DNA from 2 places in the Rhizobium binxianense genome. Region 1 is predicted to be linked to the other one. Evidence: predicted binding sites of a transcription regulator. Region 1 holds the regulator's gene; the other holds the start of a gene.

Region 1 (6,015 bases):
GCGTCACCGGCAAGATCACGCTTGATACCGACGATATCTATGATCCCGATATCGACGTCGTCGAACTTCGCGCCCGCGTCGGCATGGTCTTCCAGAAGCCGAATCCGTTCCCGAAGACGATCTATGAAAACGTCTCTTACGGCCCGCGCATCCATGGCCTGGCCAAGTCGAAAGCCGATCTCGACCAGATCGTCGAGACCAGCCTGCAGCGCGCCGGTCTCTGGAACGAAGTCAAGGACCGCGTGCATGAATCCGGCACGGGTCTTTCGGGCGGCCAGCAGCAGCGCCTCTGCATAGCACGCGCCGTCGCCGTCAGCCCTGAAGTCATCCTGATGGACGAGCCCTGCTCGGCGCTCGACCCGATCGCCACCGCCAAGGTCGAAGAGCTGATCCACGAACTGCGCGAGAACTACACGATCGTCATCGTCACCCACTCCATGCAGCAGGCCGCGCGCGTCTCGCAGCGCACCGCCATGTTCCACCTCGGCAATCTCGTCGAGGAGAACGACACCGACAAGATGTTCACCAATCCCGACGATCCGCGCACCCAGGACTACATCATGGGTCGCTTCGGCTGATTTTGGCGTCACCAAGCCTTTCCGTTATTCGAGGATAAAGCCCCATGGCATCGACACATATTTATTCTGCCTATGATGATGATCTGAAGTTCCTCTCCAGGCGGATTTCCGAAATGGGTGGCCTGGCCGAACAGATGGTCGCCGAATCCGTGCGGGCACTGGTCAACGGCGATACCGCGCTGGCGCAGAAGGTCATCTCCGACGATGTGATCCTCGATCACGCCGAACGCGAAATCGGCGACAAGGCGATCGTCACCATCGCCCGCCGCCAGCCGATGGCTGCGGACCTGCGTGAGATCATGGGTTCGATCCGCATCGCCGCCGATCTCGAACGCGTCGGCGACCTCGGCAAGAACACCGCCAAGCGCGTCATCGCCGTCCAAAGCACCGGCGTTCCCCGCAAGCTCGCCCGCGGCCTCGAGCATCTGTCCGAGCTGGCGCTCGTCCAGCTCAAGGAAGTGCTCGACGTCTACACGACGCGCGCCGCCGACAAGGCGAATGCCATCCGCGAGCGCGACAACGAGATCGACGCGATGTACACCTCGCTGTTCCGCGAGCTCCTGACCTACATGATGGAAGACCCGCGCAACATCACCAGCTGCACGCATCTTCTCTTCTGCGCCAAGAACATCGAGCGCATCGGCGACCACGCCACCAACATCGCCGAGACGATCTATTACATGGCGACCGGCGCGCAGCCGGAAGGCGATCGTCCGAAGGACGACAGCGCCAACACCGTCGGCGCGGTTACGGAATAATCGCCCGGACAGCCCGGGCCAGTCGCCCGGACCAGTCAATTGCATGCGCGCCCGTCCGGGCGCGCAAAGAGGTCGCAGCCTAGTTTGTGAATTTGCGCAGGATGCATTGCTTAAATCACCCCCGGTTTAAGGATCATGCGCGAGGAGACCGAGACGCATGATCCCGAGAGTTGCAGTTGTTGAAGACGAAGAAGCCCTGAGCGTGCTTCTTCGCTACAATCTCGAAGCGGAAGGCTTCGAGGTCGATACCATCCTTCGTGGCGACGAAGCCGAAATGCGGCTTCAGGAGCGCACGCCCGATCTTCTGATCCTCGATTGGATGCTGCCCGGCGTATCCGGCATCGAGCTCTGCCGGCGCCTGCGCATGCGGCCGGAAACCGAGCGCCTGCCGATCATCATGCTGACGGCGCGCGGCGAAGAGAGCGAGCGCGTCCGCGGGCTGTCGACGGGGGCCGACGATTACGTCGTCAAGCCCTTCTCGACCCCCGAGCTGGTTGCCCGCGTCAAGGCGATGCTGCGCCGCGCCCGCCCCGAGGTGCTGTCGACGGTGCTGAAATGCGGCGATATCGAGCTCGACCGCGAAACCCATCGCGTCCATCGCAAGAGCCGTGAAGTCCGCCTCGGCCCCACCGAATTCCGCCTGCTGGAATTCCTGATGTCGTCGCCGGGCCGGGTCTTCTCCCGCTCGCAGCTTCTCGACGGCGTCTGGGGCCACGACATCTATGTCGACGAACGCACCGTCGACGTCCATGTCGGCCGGCTGCGCAAGGCGCTGAATTTCTCCAACATGCAGGACGTCATCCGCACCGTCCGCGGCGCCGGTTATTCGATGGAAGCCTGAGGGCTGCGTCACTACAGCTCGGCCGACGGCTCTTTCGTCATGCTCGGGCTTGTCCCGCTGCTGTCCGGTTCGCGGCGATGGACTGCCCCTCATCCGGCTGCCGCCACCTTCTCCCCGCTCGCGGGGCGAAGGGACCCCGCCGCGACGTCTCCGTTCCCCTTCCTACACCTCTCGTGTGGCACGTCCCCTCGCCCCGTTTACGGGGAGAGGGTTAGGGTGAGGGGCAGCCATAGCCGCAATGAGCGCTTCCATCCACGCATAAAAAAACGGGCCACTCGGCCCGTTTTCTGCATTCTAACGATGTCTGCCGCTCAGCCAGCCCGCGCTGCCGCCCGGCGGCGTTCGTTGACCGGCTGGTAGGCGAGCTTCTGGTGATAGCTGCAATAGGGCGAATTGTCGGGGGATTCGCAGCCGCAGAAGTGGAAGTCGTCCTTCAGCGGATCGCCGACCGGCCACTTGCAGGTGCGTTCGGTCAGTTCCGTCAGGCCGAGGCGGCGCGAAATCGGCACGACCACGTTGCCCCTCGGCACATATTCCATTTCCTCGATCGTTTCGATCTCGATCTCTTCCTTCAGCATCGTTGCGCCCTGCTGGCGGGTAACGGTGCGGGTGGTGACGCGAGAGGCGTAGTTCGGCGCGCGCGGTGCCGCTGTATTGCGCTTCGGCGTTCGCGCCGCGGTGCTGGTGCCGCCGGCCTTGGCACGGCCCGGAAGGCTCAGTCGGTGAACCTTGCCGATAACAGCGTTTCTGCTGACACCGCCAAGTTGCGCCGCGATCTGGCTGGCGCTCAGTCCTTCGGCCCAAAGCTTCTTGAGTTTCTCGACCCGCTCGTCTGTCCAGTTCATGCCCTGTCTCCACCTTTTGCGTTGGTGATGGCAGAATCCCTCACCGTTGTCCCGGGAGCTCCGAAACAAGAAACGCTTGATCAATTTTGGTGACTAGTTCCGCCGCATGCAGTCTAGTAATTGAACTTTAACCTAGTGTGAGGCTGACTCCGTGACAAGAGTCGCATGAATCCGGATGAATCGAATTCGTAGTTTTCCCCAACTTGCTGCCCCTGCGTGGCATTTCTGCAATAATGCCTGTTGAAGACTGAAAATGCCGCTGCACACCCTTGCTGCATGCGCTAAGGGCGCAGTTTTGTTGACATTGCAGCGCGAAAAGGAAATAGTGCCAGTCGCCGCCGCAAGGCGGCATTTTTGATTTTTCGGGCCTGGTTTTCTTAGCCGGAGTCAGTCGCCCCATAACTTTAGATCGGGAGATCGCGCCATGGCTGAAGCCGCGCCGCTTTATGACACCTATTCTCGTGCCCCGCTGCGGTTCGAGCGAGGCGAGGGCGTGTGGCTGATCACCGAAAGCGGCGAGCGATATCTCGATTTCGGCGCCGGCGTCGCCGTCACCTCGGTCGGCCACAGCAATCCGCATGTGGTGGGCGCCCTGAAGGAGCAGGCCGACAAGGTCTGGCACCTCTCCAACATCTATGAGATCCCCGGCCAGGAGCGCCTGGCCAAACGGCTGACGGACGCCACCTTCGCCGACAAGGTGTTCTTCACCAATTCGGGCGCCGAGGCGCTCGAATGCGCGATCAAGACGGCGCGCCGCTATCAGTATTCCAAGGGCCATCCCGAGCGCTTCCATATCATCACCTTCGAGGGCGCCTTCCACGGACGGACGCTGGCGACGATCGCCGCCGGCGGCCAGGAGAAATATCTCGAAGGCTTCGGCCCCAAGGCGCCGGGTTTTGATCAGGTGGCTTTCGGCGATATCGAAGCGGTGCGCGCCGCGATCACCGATGCCACGGCTGCAATCCTGATCGAGCCGGTGCAGGGCGAGGGCGGCGTGCGTCCCGCCACCCCCGAATTCATGAAGGCGCTTCGCCAGATCTGCGACGAACACGGCCTGCTGCTGATCCTCGACGAGGTCCAGACCGGCGTCGGCCGTACCGGCAAGCTCTTCGCCCATGAATGGTCGGGCGTCACCCCCGACATCATGGCGGTCGCCAAGGGCATCGGCGGCGGGTTCCCGCTCGGTGCCTGCCTTGCCACATCAGAGGCTGCCTCCGGCATGAAGGCCGGCACCCATGGCTCGACCTATGGCGGCAATCCGCTTGCCATGGCCGTCGGCAGCGCCGTGCTCGACATCATTCTCGCCGATGGCTTCCTCCAGCAGGTGCGCGACGTAGCACTGGTTTTCCGCCAGGGCCTCGCCTCGCTGAAGGATCGCTATCCCGATGTGATTGAGGATATCAGAGGCGAGGGGCTGTTGCTCGGCGTCAAGGCCGCCATTCCCTCGGCCGAACTGCTGCAGGCGATCCGCGCCGCCCATCTGCTCGGCGTGCCCGCCGGCGACAACGTCATCCGCCTTCTTCCGCCCCTCGTCGTCACCGCCGAGGAAGCCCGCGAGGGTCTTGCCCGCATCGAGCGCGCCGCCGAGAGCATTCGCGCCTCCAAGGTCAAGAAGACGGCTTGAAGAGATTGCCGCCCTCGGGCGCAGACAGGTAAGAAGACCATGGCTCCTAAACATTTCCTCGATCTTTCGGCGGTCACCTCTGCCGATCTCAGAACCATCATGAACGATGCGCTCGCCCGCAAGCAGGCCTTCAAGGCCGGCACCGGCGACAAGCCGCTCGCCGGCAAGATGCTGGCGATGATCTTCGAAAAGCCGTCGACGCGCACCCGCGTCTCCTTCGATGTCGGCATGCGCCAGCTCGGCGGCGAAACGCTGTTCCTGTCCGGCACCGAAATGCAGCTCGGCCGCGCCGAAACGATCGGCGACACCGCCAAGGTGCTGTCGCGCTACGTCGATGCGATCATGATCCGCACCACCGAGCATTCCAGGCTGCTGGAACTTGCCGAGCATGCGACCGTGCCGGTCATCAATGCGCTGACGGATGACACCCATCCCTGCCAGATCATGGCCGATATCATGACCTTCGAAGAGCATCGCGGCCCGATCAAGGGCAAGACCATCGCCTGGACCGGCGACGGCAACAATGTGCTGCATTCGCTGGTCGAAGGGGCTGCGCGCTTCGGCTATCGCATGAACATGGCCGTGCCTCTTGGTTCGGAGCCCAAGGATCACTATCTGAACTGGGCCCGCAATGAGGGCGCCGAAATCATGCTCTGCCATGATGCCGACCGTGCGGTCGAAGGCGTCGATTGCGTGGTGACCGATACCTGGGTCTCCATGAATCAGGAACATCGGGCCCGGGGTCACAATGTCTTCCAGCCTTACCAGGTCAATGCGGCCTTGATGGCGAAGGCCGGCAATGATGCATTGTTCATGCATTGCCTGCCGGCTCATCGTGGTGAGGAAGTGACGGACGAGGTGATCGACGGTCCGCAATCCGTGGTCTTCGATGAGGCGGAAAACCGTCTTCATGCGCAGAAGTCGATTCTTGCTTGGTGCCTGGGCGCGATCTGAACCATAATCGGATGCCGCGAGTCATAGACCTGCGGCCGCGCGAGCGAAGGGCACGCTGACCCATCGCTCCGAAACTAGGAGTAAAGCCATGGCAGAAGCTGCAGCCGCCCTCGGCCAGTTTGATTTCGCCGGCGATGACCATGTCGTCCCCTTCCAGGTGGAGGGTCTGGACGTGCGCGGCCGCGCCGTCCAGCTCGGCCCGATGCTCGATGCGATCCTCGAGCGCCATCATTACCCCGCACCCGTCGCCCGCCTGCTTGCCGAAGTCGTCGTCTTGACGGTGCTGCTCGGCACCTCGCTGAAATTCGACGGCAAGTTCACGGTGCAGACCAAGGGCGATGGCCCGGTCGATCTTCTCGTCGCCGATTTCGCGACGCCGGAAAATGTCCGCGCCTATGCCCGCTTCGATCAGGCG
Region 2 (6,015 bases), 1.7 Mb from region 1:
GATGACGCGCGCGCCCTCGCCCGTCGCTTCCGCCGAGGCCAGCGCATGAAAGCGTTCGGTCGTGCCGCCGTTGATCAGCCGCATCGAGGCCGGATCGGCTTCGATCACCTCGCCGAAGGGAGCGAAGCCGGATCTGGTGAGCGGGCGAATGTCGAGAAATTCGGGCAATGGTTTCACTCGCCTTGAGCATGCCAGTTACGGACGGCATCGATCCCGGAAAGAAGCTCCGGCAGCGTGCGATATGTCGCCTCCCACATGTCCGAAGGATTGAGATCGAAGACGTCTTCGAGGATACGGTTGCCGGTGCCGCAGATTTTTGTCCAGGGCAGATCGGGATGCTCGGTGGCAAATTCCGGGTGGGTCACCAGCAGGCGGGACGCCGCGGCGCCTATGGTGAAGTGACAAAAGGCAACCGCCTTGAAGGTGAGCTTGTCTCCGGCGAAGGCCGCCCCGTCCATTCCGCCGACGAAAGACAGCGCTTCGGATGCCGCCTCATACATCTCGTTGAGATAGTCGATTGCGCGCCGCTCTTTCATTCGGCCTCCGGCAGCATCGATGTCAGGCGCAGCAGCGCGATCTTTTCAACCTGCGCCGTCGCGGTCGCAAATTCTTCGTCGCGACCATTGCCGATCCGTGTTTCGAAGGCCGACAGGATATCGCCCTTGCCGAGCCCCTTGACCGCAATAATGAAAGGAAAGCCGAATTTTTCGACATAGGCTGAATTGAGTTCGGTGAAGCGGGCGTGCTCGGCGGGGCTCAGCCGGTCGAGACCGGCGCCGGACTGCTCCTTGCGGCTGTCTTCGGTGAGTTCGCCTGATATTGCCAAGCGCCCGGCAAGATCGGGATGAGCATTGAGCACACCGAGACGTTCCTCTTGGCTTGCCGCGCGGAAGACGGACGTAAGGGCCGCATGCACGCCTGATGCCGTCAGCGGCTCGGTCACGCTGCCGGCGTCATAAGCACGCTCGGCGATAAAAGGCGAATGTTCGAAGACGCCGCCGAAGCGGGAGACAAAATCCTCGCGCGACATCATCAGAGCGCGTCCGGCTGATGGTGTTTGTGCCAATGCTCTGCGATCTCGATGCGGCGCGGGATCCAGACCTTGTCGTGCTTCAGCACATATTCGATGAAGCGTTTCAGCGCCGCCGCCCGTCCGGGGCGACCGACGAGGCGGCAATGCAGGCCGACCGACATCATCTTCGGGCTGCCATCCTTGCCTTCATCATAGAGCGTGTCGAAAGCGTCCTTGAGATAGGTAAAGAACTGATCGCCTGAGTTGAAGCCCTGCGGCGTCGCAAACCGCATGTCGTTGGTTTCAAGCGTATAGGGGATGATCAGGAAAGGTTTCCCGTCGACGCCCTTGACCCAGTAAGGCAGGTCGTCGGCATAGGAATCGGAGGAATAGAGGAAACCGCCCTCCTCCTGAACCAGCCGCAGCGTGTTGTCGGAAGGCTTGCCCTGGTACATGCCGTAAGGCCGCTCGCCGGTGAGTTCGGTGTGCAGACGCACGGCTTCGAGGATGTGCTTGCGCTCCAGATCTTCCGGAAAATCCTTATATTCCAGCCAGCGGTAGCCGTGGCTGGCGATCTCCCAACCCGCCTCCTTCATGGCGGCGACGGCCTCAGGGTTGCGGGCCATGGCCAAGGTCACCCCGTAGACGGTTGCCTGCACCTTGAGATCGGTGAACATCCGCCAGAGCCGCCAGAAACCGGCGCGCGAGCCATATTCGTAGATCGATTCCATGTTGAGGTTGCGCTGCCCCGGCCAGGCGGCCGCACCGACGATCTCCGACAGCAGGTTTTCGGACGCCGGGTCGCCGTCGAGAATCGAGCTTTCGCCCCCCTCCTCGTAATTGATGACGAACTGCACGGCGATGCGTGCCTCGTCCGGCCATTGTGGATCGGGCGTCTGACGCCCGTAGCCGACCAGATTGCGCGGATAAGTCTCGGATACCATCAAATCACCTTCTAAAAAGACGGGGAACGGTATCATCCGCAGCCGGAATGTCGAGACGGAAACTGCGCAACGGAATTTTCCCTTTACGGAACAAATCCTTAGCGCACGGAACTTCAGGCAATCTTGCGCGCGCTGACCTTGCCCATCGGATGCAGCGAATGAACGCGGAAGGGACCGCCGGTGCCCTCCTCGATCATCAGCGCCACGTTCGAAACCATGATCGGCTCTCTCAACACAGGCTCGAAGATCGTCCGCAGCGCCGGCTCGATGCGCGGCATGTCGATCGCGTTGATCGGGCCCGTCACCGGCATGTGAAAGCGGAACTCCTCCATCACGTATGGATTGCCCCAACGATGCAGATTGGCGAACTGCGCTGCCGACAAGCCGTCCGGATCGCTGCGCTCGATCTCGGCTTCGCTGAGCGGCGCACGGAAACGATCGAATTCCTGCACGATCGCCGAGGCCAGATACTGGATCTGCCCACAGGGGATATTCGGCAGCAGGCTGTAGAAATTGCCGAGCCTGGCAACTTCGAGGCGCGGCATCCGGAAGGGAAGGACCGTTCCGGAGAAACGCATAAGATCGCGCAAGAGTTGAGATTCCGACACGTCGGAGGAGAGGTGGAACGGCGCTTTCAAAACACCGTGAAAACCATAGCGCCGCGGCACGGCCGTATGGAAGGCGATTTCGTGAATGCCGAGGCCGCGAATGGCCGGAGGCTCCGTCACATCACCAGAAAACACGTTTCGGCCAAGCCAATTGGCGGCCACGAGCGAGAGCGGGTCGCTCGCCGGAGGCGTGAAGCAAATGGCATAACGCATGCGATTTCCTCCATCAAGGAAGTGAGCGCCGGTGACTTCAGGCGCTGTCGATGCGCAAGCAGATAGGTGATTTGCATGACAGAATAACGAAACGACGCTGGAACTAATTCGCGTTTAACGTGAAGCCGCAGCGATGTGATTTGAAATCGCGAAGCTCTCCGGCAGCAAAAATCCGCAGTCCGCATCGCCTGCGATACAGATTGCCGCTTCCGCCAGCCGATGCGCAAGGCCGAAGCTGACCTTGAAGCCGCCGGTCAGCGCGATCAGGCGCGGGTGATCGGGATGGCGGCCGATCATCGGATCCCGGTCGATTGCCTTCGGGCGAAGCCCCGCCCAGCGCTCGACGACGGCAGCGTCGCGAAGGCTTGGCACGATCGCCCGCGCCGCCTCGATCAGCGCGTCGAGCTGGGCATCGGTCGAAAAAGGATCGTCGAAACGGTTCTCGCTGGTGCTGCCGATCGCCGCATGCCCACCCTCATGCGCGACGACATAGAGCCCGTCGAGGAAGATCGTCGGCAGCGCCGGGTCGATATCCGCCTTCAACAACGCCGCCTGCCCCTTCACCGGCTGGCCGAGCGGCTGCTTCAAGCCTGGCGTCAGCCCCTGCAGCAGCGGAAAGGACTGATGGCCGGCGGCCAGGATGCAGCGGCCGAAAGCAATGGTTTCACCGCCGATCTCGGCCGTGCCGCGATCCGGATCGAGATCGGTGACGACAGCATTTTCCCGGATGCGCACATGTTTTGCCCCTCGCAGGAAGGCGATCAGTGCCGACATCAGCGAGCGGGGGGCGACGCGGGCGGCAAGCGTGTCATGCACGAAGCCGCTCTCGCCGGCGGACGCCTCGACCCAGCCATCTGCATCAGGCCTGTCGAGCAAGTGCCAGTGGAAGCGGCGCTCGCCTGCCCGCCAGTGGCGTTCGGCATCCTCGGAATGGCCGCGCGCGATGCGGTTGAGATGCGGCTTCGGCAGCGGGATCAGCCGTCCGGACCTGTTGTAACCTGCAGAAAGTCCGGTCTCGGCTTCGAGCACCGCGATCTCGGTTTCGAGCGAGACCAGCGCATCGAACTGGAACTGCTTCTTTTCCGACCACCGGTCCGGCATATGCGGCATCAGCGCGCCGAGCAGGCCGCCGCTCGCACCTTCGCCCAATCTGCCGGCGTCGGCGATCAGGGTATGGATGCCGCGGCGCTCTGCATGGACGGCCGCCCAAAGGCCCATGATGCCGCCGCCGACGATCAGCAGTTCTGGAGATGATTGACCTGAGACCGGCTGAGGATTATCGGCTTTTTCCATGACAGACGTGAACCCCGATCAGATTGGCGTGGGCGCGCCGCAGCCGCTCGAATGGCGCGATGGCGATATGCCCTATTCCACCGCCTTTGGCGATCATTTTTATTGCCAGACCGATGGCCGGCTGGAATGCGGCCACGTCTTCCTCGCCGGCAACGGCCTGCCGGAACGCTGGAGTGGCCGTGAGGAATTCATGGTCGGCGAGCTCGGCTTCGGCACCGGCCTGAACTTCGCCGAGACCTGGCGGCAGTGGAAGCTCCACCGCATAGGCGGCCAGCACCTGCATTTCATCTCCTTCGAGCTTCACCCGATGCGCGGCGAAGAGATCAGCCTGGCGCTGTCGCACTGGCCTGAAATCGATGCCGAACGCGAGGCGCTGACGGCGGCCTGGCCGCAGACGCCTGATGGTACCGTCACGCTCGACCTCGATGCCCAGACACGGCTCAGCGTCGTCTGCGGCCGCGCCCTTGACGGCGTCGCCGCCGCAAAGCCCGGCTTCGACGCCTGGTATCTCGACGGCTTCGCGCCCTCGCGCAACGGCGAGATGTGGTCGGAAGAACTGATGCGGCTCGTCTGTGAAAAAAGCGCAGCCGGCGGCACTTTCGCCACCTATGCGGCGGCCGGCTTCGTGCGTCGCAATCTCATTGCCGCCGGTTTTGCCGTCGAGCGCCGCCAGGGCTTTGCCGGCAAGCGCGAGATGCTCTGCGGCATCAAGCGGTTCGCCCGATAAGGCTAGCCGGCTTCTATCGCCAATATTGCCAAGGCTATCGCTTTGCGAGACAGTTTCCGAAAAGGAGTGGATATGGCAAGCGGCGAGAATCTGAGGCAGAAACTCGAAAACGATGTAAACGAGCTCGCGAAATCGAGGCGGGGAAATCGGCTGACGGCGCTCGATCTGGCGATCGGCCGAGGGACCGCCGACGCGGATGCAGGGCGTCTCAAGCCTATCGGCGATGTTGCCGCGCGTCTTGAAGACAAATACGGAAGCCGTTCGTGATTGCCCTATTTCCCCGCAAGGATCAGTAGCTGGTGCGCCCAGGCTGCAGTTCGTCTTTCCCGAGCCACTGCCGGATTTTTTCCTCGAGCAGTTCCGGGCTGATCGGCTTCGACATATAGTCGTCCATGCCGGCGTCGAGGCAGAGTTCGCGGTCGCTTTCGAGCGCATGGGCGGTGACGCCGATGATCGGCACCCGGTGGCCCCGGCCCTGTTCCCGTTCGCGGATCGTCTGGGTCGCCTGATGGCCGTTCATGACGGGCATAGAGACGTCCATCATGATGATGCGCGGCGCGTGCCGCTCCCAGGCCGCGACCGCCTCCGCGCCATTCTCGACGACGAGGAAGGAAAGACCCGTTCCCTGCAGGATCTGCGTGAAGACGATCTGGTTGACCTCGTTGTCCTCGGCGACGAGCACGTCGACGAATTCGGCCGGCCGCGGCTGCGCTGCGGGCACAGGCGCCGGCACAGGCACGGCTGCCTCGGCCTGCAGCCGGGCGACCTCGGCTTCCGACGCCTGTTTCACGCGCCGGGCGCGCACCACTTCGACGACGGTGTTGCGCAGCACGTTGGCGCGCGCCGGCTTCATCAGATGCGCGTGACCGTTCAGCGCCGCGAATTCCTTTTCCGTGCCGGAAATATCCATCGACGTCAGGAAGATGATCGGCAGCTCGGCAAAACGGCGATCGGCGCGCAGCCGGCGCGCGACATCGGCACCGTTCATATCGGGCATGTGATAATCGAGCACGACGGCATCGACGGTAATGTCGAGATCGGCCGCCGCCTCCAGGATCGCAAGACCGGTACCGCCGCCCTCGGCGGCCACGCCGTCGAAGCCCCAAAGCGACAGCTGCTCGGTGAGGATGCGTCGGTTCACGTCATTGTCGTCGACGACGAGGATGCGGGCACCCTGCACATTGATCGGCAGCGGTCTCGGTTCGACACGGGCGGCTG

The links. Region 1 encodes PhoB, which activates phosphate uptake and scavenging genes when phosphate is short. Its sites were predicted from a motif close to TGTCATNNANCTGTCAT; they were not measured.
Region 2: a site for PhoB is predicted at 2,853-2,869, ahead of PO860_RS14995 (DUF1045 domain-containing protein). Genes of this name have one in related genera too.

The regions. Positions count from the first base shown of each region.
Region 1 is NZ_CP118713.1:172,919-178,933, forward strand. Features, by position in the region: gene pstB (phosphate ABC transporter ATP-binding protein PstB) at 1-578, shown strand, start outside; gene phoU (phosphate signaling complex protein PhoU) at 623-1,336, shown strand; gene phoB (phosphate regulon transcriptional regulator PhoB) at 1,494-2,177, shown strand; gene PO860_RS00870 (GcrA family cell cycle regulator) at 2,489-3,022, opposite strand; gene PO860_RS00875 (aspartate aminotransferase family protein) at 3,447-4,646, shown strand; gene argF (ornithine carbamoyltransferase) at 4,686-5,600, shown strand; gene PO860_RS00885 (Hsp33 family molecular chaperone) at 5,689-6,015, shown strand, end outside.
Region 2 is NZ_CP118713.1:3,014,289-3,020,303, forward strand. Features, by position in the region: gene PO860_RS14975 (ureidoglycolate lyase) at 1-168, opposite strand, end outside; gene PO860_RS14980 (HepT-like ribonuclease domain-containing protein) at 174-536, opposite strand; gene uraD (2-oxo-4-hydroxy-4-carboxy-5-ureidoimidazoline decarboxylase) at 533-1,033, opposite strand; gene puuE (allantoinase PuuE) at 1,033-1,956, opposite strand; gene PO860_RS14995 (DUF1045 domain-containing protein) at 2,070-2,777, opposite strand; gene PO860_RS15000 (NAD(P)/FAD-dependent oxidoreductase) at 2,892-4,070, opposite strand; gene mnmC2 (tRNA (5-methylaminomethyl-2-thiouridine)(34)-methyltransferase MnmC2) at 4,069-4,797, shown strand; gene PO860_RS15015 (response regulator) at 5,087-6,015, opposite strand, start outside.